DNA from 4 places in the Shewanella japonica genome. Region 4 is predicted to be linked to each of the others. Evidence: predicted binding sites of a transcription regulator. Region 4 holds the regulator's gene; each other region holds the start of a gene.
The links. Region 4 encodes sigma-54, which starts transcription at its own class of promoters, with help from an activator protein. Its sites were predicted from a motif close to GTTGGCACGNNNNTNGNNT; they were not measured.
Positions count from the first base shown of each region.

Region 1 (3,198 bases), 990 kb from region 4:
TAACATTAATCGTTTAGGTCACACGGATTCAAACCTAACTAACGTTACTGAAAACACTAAAGCTGCAGCAGGCCGAATCATGGATGCAGATTTCGCAGTTGAATCAGCTAACATGACTAAAAACCAGTTATTAGTTCAAGCAGGTACTACTGTACTTTCGAACGCTAACCAAAACACTGGGTTAGTTATGGGTCTATTACGCTAATCAAACCCAATGACACTAAAAGGGCCAAATGGCCCTTTTGTGTTTTTATTGTTTTGCTGATTTAATTAATATCAAACCTTACATTTAAAAATACCCTCAATTATTTCTGAGCAGCTAATAATGAAACTATAGAGGGAACATCTACAAAACCACACTCATTCAATAAGTTAATAATGTACCGACTAAAATTTTGCTTATGCTGGCGTTGAGTATGGTACACCTGAAAACACATCACTAAATCAGCTTCTGTAAGTTCACCTCGATAATTCACCATCGCAGTTAAGTAAATTCTAAGCATAAAAAAGTCAGCCATCATCAATCGATACGCTTCAGAAGGCGAAAGCTTATCAATAACCGGAAAGTTCATTTGATAAAGATAATAAAAACCATAGCGTTGAAATAATGTCGGATACTGTGCCAAAAGAGGTAAAACTTGTTGCTGCCAAATACCATCAATTTTATCAAAACAGAACCGCTTTTCTTCATCAGCTAAGCTTTTAATAGCAAGGTTGATTTGTTCGAACCGCTCTCGACCACGCCTTACGCTATTGGTATTCAGCCATAGATGAATGGAACTAAACGCATGTAATTTATGCTGCTTATTATCACTATCAAAGCCATCGAAATGCTGTTTAAGAGCGCCAGAGTCCGACAAAGCATCCAATTGATGGTACATATTTTCAATATTTTCACTTGGAGCTTGATGCTTCATTGCTGATTCAGCCGTATTCATCAGAACGCCGATAGCAAGTAAACTTAACTCAAGTGGCATTCCAGGTTTGAGCAACAATTGTAGGCTGCAGTCGTACGTAATACGAGCCCACAACGGGGTCGCTTTAGTCAACTGCTTACTTTGGTATGTTGTTGTTTCAAATATAAACGCATCATCCTTAAACAGCACCATACGTACAGCTTCAGGACAAGATAAAGTAAGACTTTCATAACGGTTACCATCGCAACCTCGACTCAATCTAGGATATGTTTGGCAGGTTGTACTCAAGTACTGCTCACCCGCTTTTGCATGTATTTGGCATAAGCTATTTTCATCAAGAAATTGGCACCCGCCTTGTTTATCTAAAATTGCTTGCGCCCAATGATGCTCACTTTTTTTGACTTTCTTCAGCGCCACAACAGCTAAGTCTTTTAACTCTGGATGTTTAATCACTTTTTTGTAATTTGCTTTGTTTATCTGAATATTCCAACCAAAGCAGCAGCTGTCTTCGCAACTCGCTCCAATGCAATTAAAGTTTTTGACAAAATTGGGTTTAACTATGGATTGTTTCACGATTGTTAGCCTTTTAAAACGGATCTATATATGAAAAGGCGACCATGAGTAGGGATAAGTGAAGTATCTTCAGCAACCTATTTAAAAGAACTCTTACAATTCAACTTCTTTTTTATCTTTAACGCCCTCCCAGCATAAGTTGCAGTCTGCAGTTTACTATCAACGATAATAATCAGTAACTTAAATTCAGTTGCAACGATTTATGGTCGCTTTGAACCACTGTTAAACATAATTGTAAATAATAGACAAACTAACGGAAGCCCAGCTTCCACCCGGCTCAATAAAACGGAAGTCACCTAGCCGACAAGCAAACAATAAAAGATTACCAAACAACAGCTTAGTCATTGGCATAAAGATTGCCATTTAAGCTAGTTAGCCAATAGGAGTTGCCATGATTTCAGGTATGAGTGCCGCCTCATTTGCCGAGCAATTAGTTGCTGCAGAACGAATGAGTAAAGATGCTTTATTTAAAAACAACTTAGATAACAGCAAAGCACAAATTGATGCTTATAAAATTTTAGAACGCACCTTAAACAAGATGACCAGTAATCTGGAAAACTTAAACGGTGATGCCTTCGAAGGTAAAACGTCTGAAATTAGCGATGACAGTGCCACCATCACAGTAGACAGTGATGCACCTGCTGGCGTTTACGATTTATATGTTAAGCAACTGGCTCAAGCGCATCAAATCACTAAATCCTTCACAAGTGAAGATGAAATTCTACCAACCACTGGTGTGGTCAGCATCGATGTCGGTGGCAATAGCATCGACATTGATATGGCCGAGCTTAACGCTTCAGGTAACGCAACGGTAAGTGACTTACGTGATGCAATCAACAAGCATCCTGACAACCCTGGTGTCACAGCTTCTTTAGTCAGAACAGGTGGTCAAGTTGAATTGATGCTGACATCGGATGAAACCGGAAAAGACTGCACAGTCACCATGGAGATGAATGGCACAGACTGGGGCACTCAAGAAAGAATTAAAGCCCAAGATGCCGAGTTTACCCTTAATGGCATTGATATCACCAGTAGCAGCAATTACCTCGATAACGTCATTGATGGCGTCAATATCGAGCTGAAAAAAGCCCATAACGTCGGTGAAAGCGCCACGATTACCATTGGTAACGATACCGAAGGCACCGAAAAAGCCGTTAATGATTTTGTTGATTCTTTCAATGAATTAATGACGCAACTAAACCAACTCACCCGCTCAATGGGGAGCTCGGTTTTAGATGATATTAATGGCGACAAAGACAAAGATGATGACGATGAAGACGATGATGATGATGAAAACTCATCAGTCGGCGAAGATCAGATCGGTATTTTAAAAGGCGATTCAAGCCTGCGTATGCTGCAGAACAGTGTTCGTAATGCCATTTTCGATGAAGCCCCCAATGGCATGCGCCTCTCTGATATCGGCATCGAAATGGGTCGTGATGGCAAGCTGTCTGTCGACGATGAAAAGCTCTCTCAAACCATTAGCAGTGACTCAGAGGCGATCAAGGAAATGTTTACCGCTGACGGTGGTTACATTGATCGTATCAATTCAATCATCGACCCATTCACTAAAAACAATGGCTACATCGATTTAAAGCAGAAAAACCTTGATTCTCAAGTGGAACAAATCGAAGACAACATGTCTCGTCATGACAACCACATGAGTCAACGCTACCAAATTTTACTCACTCAGTTTACTGCAATGGAA
Region 1 covers NZ_CP020472.1:314,332-317,529, reverse strand. The annotation lists gene SJ2017_RS01385 (flagellin N-terminal helical domain-containing protein) at 1-205, shown strand, start outside; gene fliB (flagellin lysine-N-methylase) at 306-1,490, opposite strand; gene fliD (flagellar filament capping protein FliD) at 1,882-3,198, shown strand, end outside.
Region 1: a site for sigma-54 is predicted at 1,834-1,852, ahead of fliD (flagellar filament capping protein FliD). Genes of this name have one in related genera too.

Region 2 (3,198 bases), 800 kb from region 4:
CCCAAAGATGAAATTGTCGACGTTCGGCCTTTGTCGTTATAAGTTAAACTGGTGGCATTTCTACTCATTTGCATGGCTTGAGAAAAGCGATTTAAGCTCGCAATATTCAGTTCGATTAAGCTAGCATTTTGATTATTGATGTCTTTACACTCTTCGAGAATGGTTTTAGCTTCAGCGACTTTCTCAATGAGTTTAGGCTCTGAATTGAGCAAAGATTTATCAGGATGATTAGCTAATTTCTCATCATTTTGTTGAAGCGTATTCAAACACTCCACTTTTTCGCGTGCAAGTGCTAACAAGGTGTCGGCATCTTGATCTGCTAAGGCCTGCTTTTCTGCAGATACAAGTTTTTTCAGCGACGACAAAGTGCCGTGCTGAAAAGATAACAGCTGTAGTAATTCATTCATAATTTACTCTTTATAAAAACCCACATCATAACGACAAGGCGTAATGCGATGATGATTGTTTATCCAAGAGCAGGTATGACGCTACTCTTGGTCGAAATTTAGTCCGCTCATGTCAGCTTCAAAGCTTGCAATATTCGCCGCTAATTTTTCAGGGTCGACTTTATAACGTCCCTCTGAAATGGCTGACTTTATTGCATCAACTTTGCTTTGATCAATTTCAGGTAAAGATGCCATGTTAGTTTGGGCTCCTTGCAGCTGCTGTGCTTGCGAGGTAATGCTGACCGAATCACTTTTAATAGGTGCAGCCTGTTGCCCAGCTGACTCGGCAGCTTTTGGGGCAGCACCTGAGTCACGATTAGTACGCAACTGAGTGTGTGATGCTGTTTTAAGATTGTTAATATCAATTGCCATTTTAGGCTCCAGCGTAATTTATGGTTTTCCTAACAGGCTATCGACCTTGTTGGAAAAAACTTTAGGAATATTTTACATCCTAACTTCAACTTCGCCAACTCCGGTGACAATGACATCTAATCGTCTGTTTGAGTTGGCATTTCTGACTCTTATTGCATCGCCTATATTGCCATCTCTTAGTGCTTCACCAGCTGTTTTTATTTCAAAGCTATTTGTTTTTGCGTAAATGGATACCGAATCCCCCTTACAGACAAAACATAGGTTATTATTCAGCAATGGGGCTTTAGCTGCGACACGTCTTTTAGAGCGGGTGCCGATTATGTTGCTTGTGTCTGAGAAAAACTGTCCTCGGATACTGTGTTGGTCAACGTAATTAATTTCGATGGCTTCAGGAGTGATGAGTTCACCTTTTTCAATGATGCCAATTGCGGTGACGACGGGATACATGACTTCGACTTTAACCGATAAATACATTTGCCAAGGGTAATCGTAGTCTGGGCTGATGCAGCTAATTTTAACGGTATTGGTTCGATTAATCGGTCGGTCGCTTGCCATAGCAACAGAAAGAGGAGGGTAACAAGCGGGTGGCGTTAACCTTCCTTCTAAGCTTTGGGGAATGATATTCACTTTCGCATTGGGGTTAGCATTTGGACTGGTTGCAATTTTTTTTGCAACTGTCTCTTTAGCTAGCTCGGTGATGGTCGATAAAGTATAGGTAATAGTGCTTTGTTCACTGGCAAAAACCGGTAAATGAATGCAAAGAATGAGCAATAACAGTAATGTGTTTTTCTTCATATCTTGTTTCTAGCGGTGGTGGCCAGAATACCTCTATACTTTTAAGTTAAGCTAACAACGCTTTGATTTTGGATAAATGGTTATCGGGTAAATAAAGAGTCATAAGTTTGACTTTTTTCGCTTGTAAACACCGATACGGTTTAAATAAGCAATAAGTATGCCTATTACCTAAATGCGATAGTCATCGCGACATAAATAATTGCAGCGTATGCTACAATTTGACAAATATGGCTTATGGTCGCTTTAAGTCATAAGTAATAAAGTCCTTAGGGGCAGTATAAATAAAACAAGGCAGGGTTATGTCGAGTATTCTTGAGTCAGTTAATAAACGTACGCAGCTTGTAGGTCAAAACAGATTAGAGTTGTTACTATTTAAGTTGAATGGACGTCAGCGTTTTGGCATTAACGTATTTAAAGTAAAAGAGGTGCTGCAATGTCCTCCGTTAACGACATTACCTCGTTTGAGTCCGCTGATTAAAGGTATTGCCCATATCCGTGGTTCAACCATCTCTGTGATTGATTTGAGTGCTGCAACAGGTGGGCGTCCTCTTACATCGACAGAGAATTGTTTTATTATCATTGCTGAATACAACCGAAGCATTCAAGGGTTCCTAGTCAGTTCAGTTGAACGTATTATCAATATGAACTGGGAATCGATTATGCCACCACCACAAGGGGCTGGGCGTAACTCTTATTTAACTGCGGTAACTGAAATCGAAGGTGAATTGGTTGAGATTTTAGATGTTGAAAAAATCTTAGACGAGATATCACCTGTTAAGACTGAAATCAGTGAAGAAGCTAATGAAGCGTTAACCATTGATCGTGACCAGCATTATCACATCATGGTCATTGATGATTCTGCAGTGGCGCGTAAACAAATTATTCGTTCGCTTGAGTCGCTTAATTTGCAAATTGATACCGCCATTGATGGTAAAGATGCGCTAGAAAAGCTTAAAGCGATTGCGACTGAGATGGATAATGTTGCTGACGAAATTCCTTTGATTATTTCGGATATCGAAATGCCAGAAATGGATGGTTACACCTTAACGGCTGAAATTAGAGACGATCCTAAGTTGAAAGACATTAAAGTGGTACTTCATACATCTCTTAGTGGTGTATTTAACCAAGCAATGGTTGAGAAAGTGGGTGCCAATGACTTTATCGCCAAGTTTAATCCAGATGAATTAGCATCTGCTGTAAATAAACACCTAATTTTATAAGCAATATTGATAAGTCTGACTATGATTAAATAGATAGTCAGACAGTTATTGTGAGCAATACGTTGTGCTTGTCGATAGTCGTGATAAGTTAATAAAAGTAACCTGTTCACTCTGAAGTGACGCTAGTGTCATTTCTTATAATAGGATGTAAATGTGACGAATAAATCACTCGCTGAAGCAGAATATAATCAGTTTAAGCTCTTTTTAGAACAGCACAGCGGCATTGTATTAGGTGACAACAAGCAATATTTAGTAAGAAGCCGATTAGCTCCTTTGATGGGTAAATATGATTTGCCGTCATTATCAGAAGTGGTTAAAAGGTCGATGAAGCCAACGGAAAGGCATTTAAGGGCGGAAGTCATTGA
Region 2 covers NZ_CP020472.1:3,495,493-3,498,690, reverse strand. The annotation lists gene SJ2017_RS15080 (flagella synthesis protein FlgN) at 1-407, opposite strand, end outside; gene flgM (flagellar biosynthesis anti-sigma factor FlgM) at 489-818, opposite strand; gene flgA (flagellar basal body P-ring formation chaperone FlgA) at 891-1,613, opposite strand; gene SJ2017_RS15065 (chemotaxis protein CheV) at 1,913-2,833, shown strand; gene SJ2017_RS15060 (CheR family methyltransferase) at 2,987-3,198, shown strand, end outside.
Region 2: a site for sigma-54 is predicted at 1,760-1,778, ahead of flgA (flagellar basal body P-ring formation chaperone FlgA). Genes of this name have one in related genera too.

Region 3 (3,198 bases), 820 kb from region 4:
ACCCATTGCCTGACCCGATGAATTACGCTCAATGGTCATTTCGCTGCGTACTGCTGGTAAATCAGGAGAAAAACGTTTTGCTGTTTGCTCAACGGCAGTGAAGTCCATATTGACATCCACTTGCGAGGTAAAGTTTTCAGGGCCTAAAATCGGCATTAAAATAGAATCAACTTTATTACGGTATTCAGATTCTTTTTGTTGAACTAACTCTTGTTCACGGCGAGCTCTTGCTGAAGCGCCATCTTGGCTTCCAGAGTTAAGTAAACGGCCATTAGAGTCAGTCACTGTGACTCGAGTAGGCTCCAAACCCTGAACAGCAGAAGCGACAATATCAACAATGGAATCAATTTCTTCTTGGCCTAAGCTGCCACGGCGCACGTTAACGACTACGGTTGCGCTAGGTTTAGATTTGTTTCTGGCAAATACATTTTCTTTTGGTAACGCTAGAATCACTTTGGCACGAGTAACACTTTTAAGCTCTTCAATTGCACGAGCTAAATTGACTTCTTGGCTTTGTTTTAATCTCGCCTGCTCCATGCGTTGACTCACACCAAAGCCACTATCTTTACTCAAATAATCAGTTGGTTGGCTTGAGGTTTCAACACCTGCACGGCCTAATAGTAATTTTACATCTTGATACTTATCTTCTGGAATACTGACTACATCACCAGAAATTTTATAGGCAATTTTATTTTTATCGAGAACGTCCAGAACCTGGATCATTTCATTGGTTTCCATCTGACCTAGAGGTCTAAACTCAGGCTCTTGCGCCCAAATCATCATGAAAACCGCCAGCACCAAACAGACTGCCAACGCTAATATCATGGTGATTTGACGCATGAAATCAGCACTGCCAAATGAACTCATTAAGCCAGATTTGTTCTCTTGCTGAATCCCTGTGCTATCAACGGTATCTGAATCTAATACGAGATCTGTGCTCACAATAATTACCTACTTTCTAATCTGATAAGAGCCTAAACAGGCATGCTCATAATTTCTTTATAAGCTTCAACAAGCTTGTTTCTTACTTGCACAGTTGCTTCAAATGCCACACCTGACTTTTCACGAGCTATTACGGTATCTGACAGCGTGACTGTCGAATCTCCCATTTCTAAACGTGTCGCTAGGTTGGCGGAATTTTTTTGTAAAGCAGTAACACTTCCTACGGCTTGAGAAAGTAACCCTCCAAAATCAGCCCCTGATGTATTACCCACCTTCTGAGTCATATCCGGTTGAATTGGAGAACGAAGATTAGGTGAAATTTCACCACGAAGTGATTGCATTTCTTGTAAAAAAGGATTTCCGCTAACCTGCATTGTAAACTCCTATTCGTCGGATATTTGACGACTAAAAACCAGTTACAATAGATTTAGCAATTAGGATGCCAATAATATAAAAATGCCTATTAACAATAGATATTGGGGGTAAAAAGCAGTGCGTTTGCTCAATGTATGCGCAGCAATTGTCATTGTAGATAAGAAAACCTAGCGAAAGTGCTAGGTTTTCTGGCTGAAGTTAACAATAAAAATGTTAACAGGAGAAAATTAAGCCGGCACTTGAATGCCCATATCGCGCATTTTCGCCATTTTATATCGTAAGGTTCTTGCGCTAATTCCCAGCTTTTCAGCTACCGCTTTGCGACTGCCATTACACTGATTTAATGTTTCCAAAATAATCACATGTTCTTGGGCTTTTAATTCTCCGCCTAAGCCATCTGTTTCTGTGCTCGGTTTAGCTTGTTGCTCAGTAGGCTGTAGCGGCACTTCGGCACTATCAAGCACAATATCATTGCTTGTCACCTCTTCACCTGTATACAATATCAGCGCTCGTTGAATGACATTATCAAGCTCTCGCACATTACCAGGCCAGCGATAAGTCAGCAGCCTTCTACAAGCCACATCATCGATTGTGGGTACAGGTGAAATATTCGCAAGTTTTGCATGTTTCACTATCAAGTGACGAGCAAGCGGTAAAATATCAGCAGGTCGCTGATTTAATGCAGGCCAAGTAAGCGGAAACACATTAATGCGATAATATAAGTCTTCTCTAAAGGCTCCTGAAGATGCCATTTCTTTCAAATCACGGTTGGAAGTTGCTAACACTCGAACGTTTAGCGATATCGTTTTACGACCACCAAGGCGCTCTACTTCCCTTTCTTGCAGCACACGTAAAAGTTTAGCTTGCAGACCAAGCTCCATTTCAGAGATTTCATCTAATAAAATCGTCCCGCCTTGTGCCTGCTCAAATTTACCAGGACACGCCTGATAAGCGCCAGTAAAGGCGCCTTTTTCATAACCAAATAGGGTTGCTTCAAGCATATTCTCAGGTATAGCGGCGCAGTTAATGGCAATAAAAGGCTCATCTGCTCTGACACTGTTTTGATGAATGTATCGTGCAAGCACTTCTTTACCTGAACCGCTCGGCCCCATAATCATCACTGATGCATCGGAACTTGCGACTCGTTGTGCAATTGACAGTAATGCCAAACTTTTGTCATCAGCCACAACAGGTTGATCGAGGTTTTGTTTTAACGGCAAGTAGCGTGACACTTGATTGAGCAGCACCTCTGGCGCAAATGGCTTCGCCAAATAATCCACCGCGCCTAACTTAATGGCACTTACCGCATTATCAATGGTGGCGTAAGCTGTCATTAATAATACTGGAATCTTATTATTATTTTGCTGGAGGTAATTTAATAAGCCGATGCCACCAATGCCATCCATCTGAACATCACTGATAACCAGATCAAAATCATTAGATTTTAACGCTATGATGGCTTCTTCGGCTGAACCAACATCAACACAATCGTAATGAGCTAACATTAATGTATCCAGTAATGCTTCTCTTAACGATGCATCATCCTCAACGAGTAGTAATTTTGCTTCACCCATGAGAAGTCTCCGTTTGAGTTAAACTTGCCTTAGCGTTGACTTGTTCATCAACATTATGCACTGGGAATGAAAGCCTGATAAGGCAACCTTTATCGGGTTGCGATGACACCTGCACCGTGCCGTTATGGTTTCTCACAACGGTTTGCACTACAGCAAGCCCAAGTCCTGTACCTTGGCTTTTTGTGGTAAAAAAGGGCTCAAGTATTTGTTGCTGCATATCAGCAGCTAGCCCTTTACCATTATCAATCACATCAATATTCAGACGATGATCGGTTGAACTGGTTATGATACGTACTTCAGTTGCATT
Region 3 covers NZ_CP020472.1:3,473,056-3,476,253, forward strand. The annotation lists gene fliF (flagellar basal-body MS-ring/collar protein FliF) at 1-867, opposite strand, end outside; gene fliE (flagellar hook-basal body complex protein FliE) at 975-1,316, opposite strand; gene SJ2017_RS14960 (sigma-54-dependent transcriptional regulator) at 1,545-2,891, opposite strand; gene SJ2017_RS14965 (sensor histidine kinase) at 2,884-3,198, opposite strand, start outside.
Region 3: a site for sigma-54 is predicted at 1,371-1,389, ahead of fliE (flagellar hook-basal body complex protein FliE). Genes of this name have one in related genera too.

Region 4 (3,198 bases):
AGCTATAATATTGATAAACAGCAACTGATCGCTGAAAGCACAGGTGAAGGAAAAGACAGAGTTATCACTATTTTTCAACCAGAAAATTACCCTGACTTGAATAAAGAAAACGAAGAACTTGATAACTCAGACGAAGCGCCGTTAGAAAATAATGATTCGCTTGATAACCCAGATGCTGATACGACTGACAATGTACCTAGCAATGTAACTGAGAATCAAACAGTGACTCCTGAGGCAAATGCTGTTGAAACTAACACTGACGCCCTCCTTGAATCAGTCACCCCTCAAGAATCTGATATTCAAAACTCAACCAATGCAGACATAACGACCCCTGCGGCAGAGCAAAAGCAATAATGACACAAATTACCTTAACAGCTGAGAACTTAGCAAAAAGCTATAAAAGCCGCCAAGTTGTCAAAAACGTTAGCCTAACCGTTAAAACGGGTCAGATTGTTGGTCTTTTAGGGCCAAATGGTGCAGGTAAAACCACAACCTTTTATATGGTTGTTGGCTTAGTCAAAAGCGATAAAGGTCGTATTTTGATTGATTCTGACGACTTGACTGCAGACCCAATGCATTTACGTGCTCGTAAAGGTATTGGTTACTTACCTCAAGAAGCCAGTATTTTTAGAAAACTCACTGTGCACGATAACATCATGGCGGTGCTGCAAACCCGTAAAACCTTATCGAGTGAGCAACGAATCGAAGAGTTAGAGCACTTATTAGAAGAGTTCAATATTACCCATATTCGTGACAGCCAAGGTATGGCTCTATCAGGTGGTGAACGTCGACGTGTAGAAATAGCACGCGCTTTAGCCGCCAATCCTAAGTTTATTTTATTAGATGAACCATTTGCGGGTGTTGATCCTATCTCAGTGATAGATATTAAGAAAATTATTCAACAACTAAAAAATCGTGGTCTTGGAGTATTGATTACTGACCATAATGTCCGTGAAACACTTGATGTATGTGAGCGTGCGTATATTGTCAGCCACGGAGATTTAATTGCTGAAGGTACGCCTGCTGAGATCTTAGACAATCAGCAAGTCAGGTCAGTATACTTAGGTGAGCAATTCAAGCTATAGTTAGCATTCTTTAGTGTACAAGCATGGCATTTTCGCGGCCAACCAGTCCCACTTTTTAGCGTTATACACTAGACTCAAAACTTAACGCTAATTTTTGGCAAAGTAGAACCCAAGTTCGGTTAAAGTCTAGCTAACACTTACAAAGGTGCTAGACCCATAACATTGTAGTCGCGATGATGAAATTCAATTAGGGATAAGCGGTAAATGAAAGCCTCACTCCAACTTAAAATGGGTCAACACCTGACAATGACCCCGCAGTTGCAACAAGCCATTCGCTTATTGCAACTTTCCTCTTTGGAGCTACAGCAAGAAATTCAGCAAGCACTTGACTCAAATCCTCTTCTTGAGCTTGAGGATGAGTTTGCCAAAGCAAAAGAACCAGTCAAAGACAATGCTCAGCAAACTGACACCGATTTTAGCGATAACAGCCAAGTCAGCGTAGAAAAAGACACCTCATCAGTCGATACAACAGAGTCACTTACGAAAGAGTCCATGCCTGAAGACTTACCAATGGATACCACTTGGGATGAAGTCTACACCGCCTCTCCTAACTCAGGTTCTGGCGCTGTAAGCCGTGATGACGATATGCCATTTCAAGGTGAAACGACTGAAGGTTTATACGAACATTTAGAATGGCAAAAAAACTTAACCCCATTTTCTGAAAATGACCTCGCCATTGCGACAGCCATCATCGACGCAATTGATGATAGAGGTTACTTAACCCAATCAACAGAAGATATTCTCGATGCACTCGGTCTTGAGGATATTGAACTTGATGAGGTTGAAGCCGTATTAAAGCGTGTACAACATTTTGATCCAGTGGGCGTCGCTGCAAGAAATTTAAGCGAATGTTTGATGATTCAATTGGGACAATACCCAAGCGAAATCCCTTGCATAGAAAATGTAAAATTACTGATATCTGAACACCTAGATTTAATAGCAGGTCGTGATTTCAGATTACTAATGCGTAAAACCAAGCTTAAAGAAGATGATTTACGCGAAGCGATTCAATTTATCCAAACACTGAACCCTCGCCCAGGGTTACAAATTACTCCAATCAAAGATGAGTACGTCATCCCAGATGTCACAGTGTTTAAAAAGAATGGCCGTTGGGTCGTAGAATTAAACCCAGATAATATGCCTAAAATAGGCGTAAATCAGCAATATGCCGCCATGGCAAAAGGCTCAGCCAATCAAGCTGACAGCCAATTCATTCGCGGTCACTTACAAGAAGCCAAATGGTTTATTAAAAGTATTGAAAGCCGCAATGAAACCCTGTTAAAAGTGGCAAATTGTATTGTTCAATTCCAGCAAGGTTTCTTTGAGTTCGGCGAAGAAGCCATGAAGCCTATGGTTTTAAATGATATTGCCGAAGCGGTAGAGATGCATGAATCGACCATCTCACGGGTTACAACTCAAAAATATATGCACACCCCTCGCGGCCTTTTTGAACTAAAATACTTCTTCTCTAGCCACGTAAGTACCGATGATGGCGGAGAGTGTTCATCTACAGCAATCAGAGCCTTTATCAAAAAGCTGGTCGCTGCAGAAAACCAGAAAAAGCCACTTAGCGATAGTAAAATGGCGACGCTACTGGCTGAACAAGGGATCAATGTTGCTCGGCGTACGATCGCCAAATATCGTGAAGCAATGCTCATCCCTCCCTCAAACCAACGCAAAAGCTTATAAGCCTTTGTTATTGGAGGATGATCTATGCAAATTAACCTGACTGGACACCATATCGAAATTACTCAATCTTTACGTGAGTATGTGCAAACTAAGTTTTCAAAGCTTGAACGTCACTTCGAACAGATCAATAATGTTCACGTTGTGCTCAATGTACAAAAGTTACAACAGATTGCCGAAGCTAAATTGCACCTCAAAGGAGGTGAAGTTTTTGCCGTATCTCAAAACGCAGATATGTATGTCGCAATTGACGCCCTGATAGACAAATTAGACCGTCAGGTAATTAAACACAAAGAGAAGTTAATTAAACACTAACGATGGAACTTCGCACCATCCTGCAGCCGGCGTGCACTACCTGTGCCACTCCGGGCAGTAAGAAAAAGGTACTGGAACTTATCAGCAATTTAATGGCTGACCAGTACCCTAC
Region 4 covers NZ_CP020472.1:4,297,430-4,300,627, forward strand. The annotation lists partial or broken gene lptA (lipopolysaccharide transport periplasmic protein LptA) at 1-159, shown strand, start outside; gene lptB (LPS export ABC transporter ATP-binding protein) at 354-1,085, shown strand; gene SJ2017_RS18450 (RNA polymerase factor sigma-54) at 1,290-2,774, shown strand; gene hpf (ribosome hibernation promoting factor) at 2,799-3,086, shown strand; gene ptsN (PTS IIA-like nitrogen regulatory protein PtsN) at 3,089-3,198, shown strand, end outside.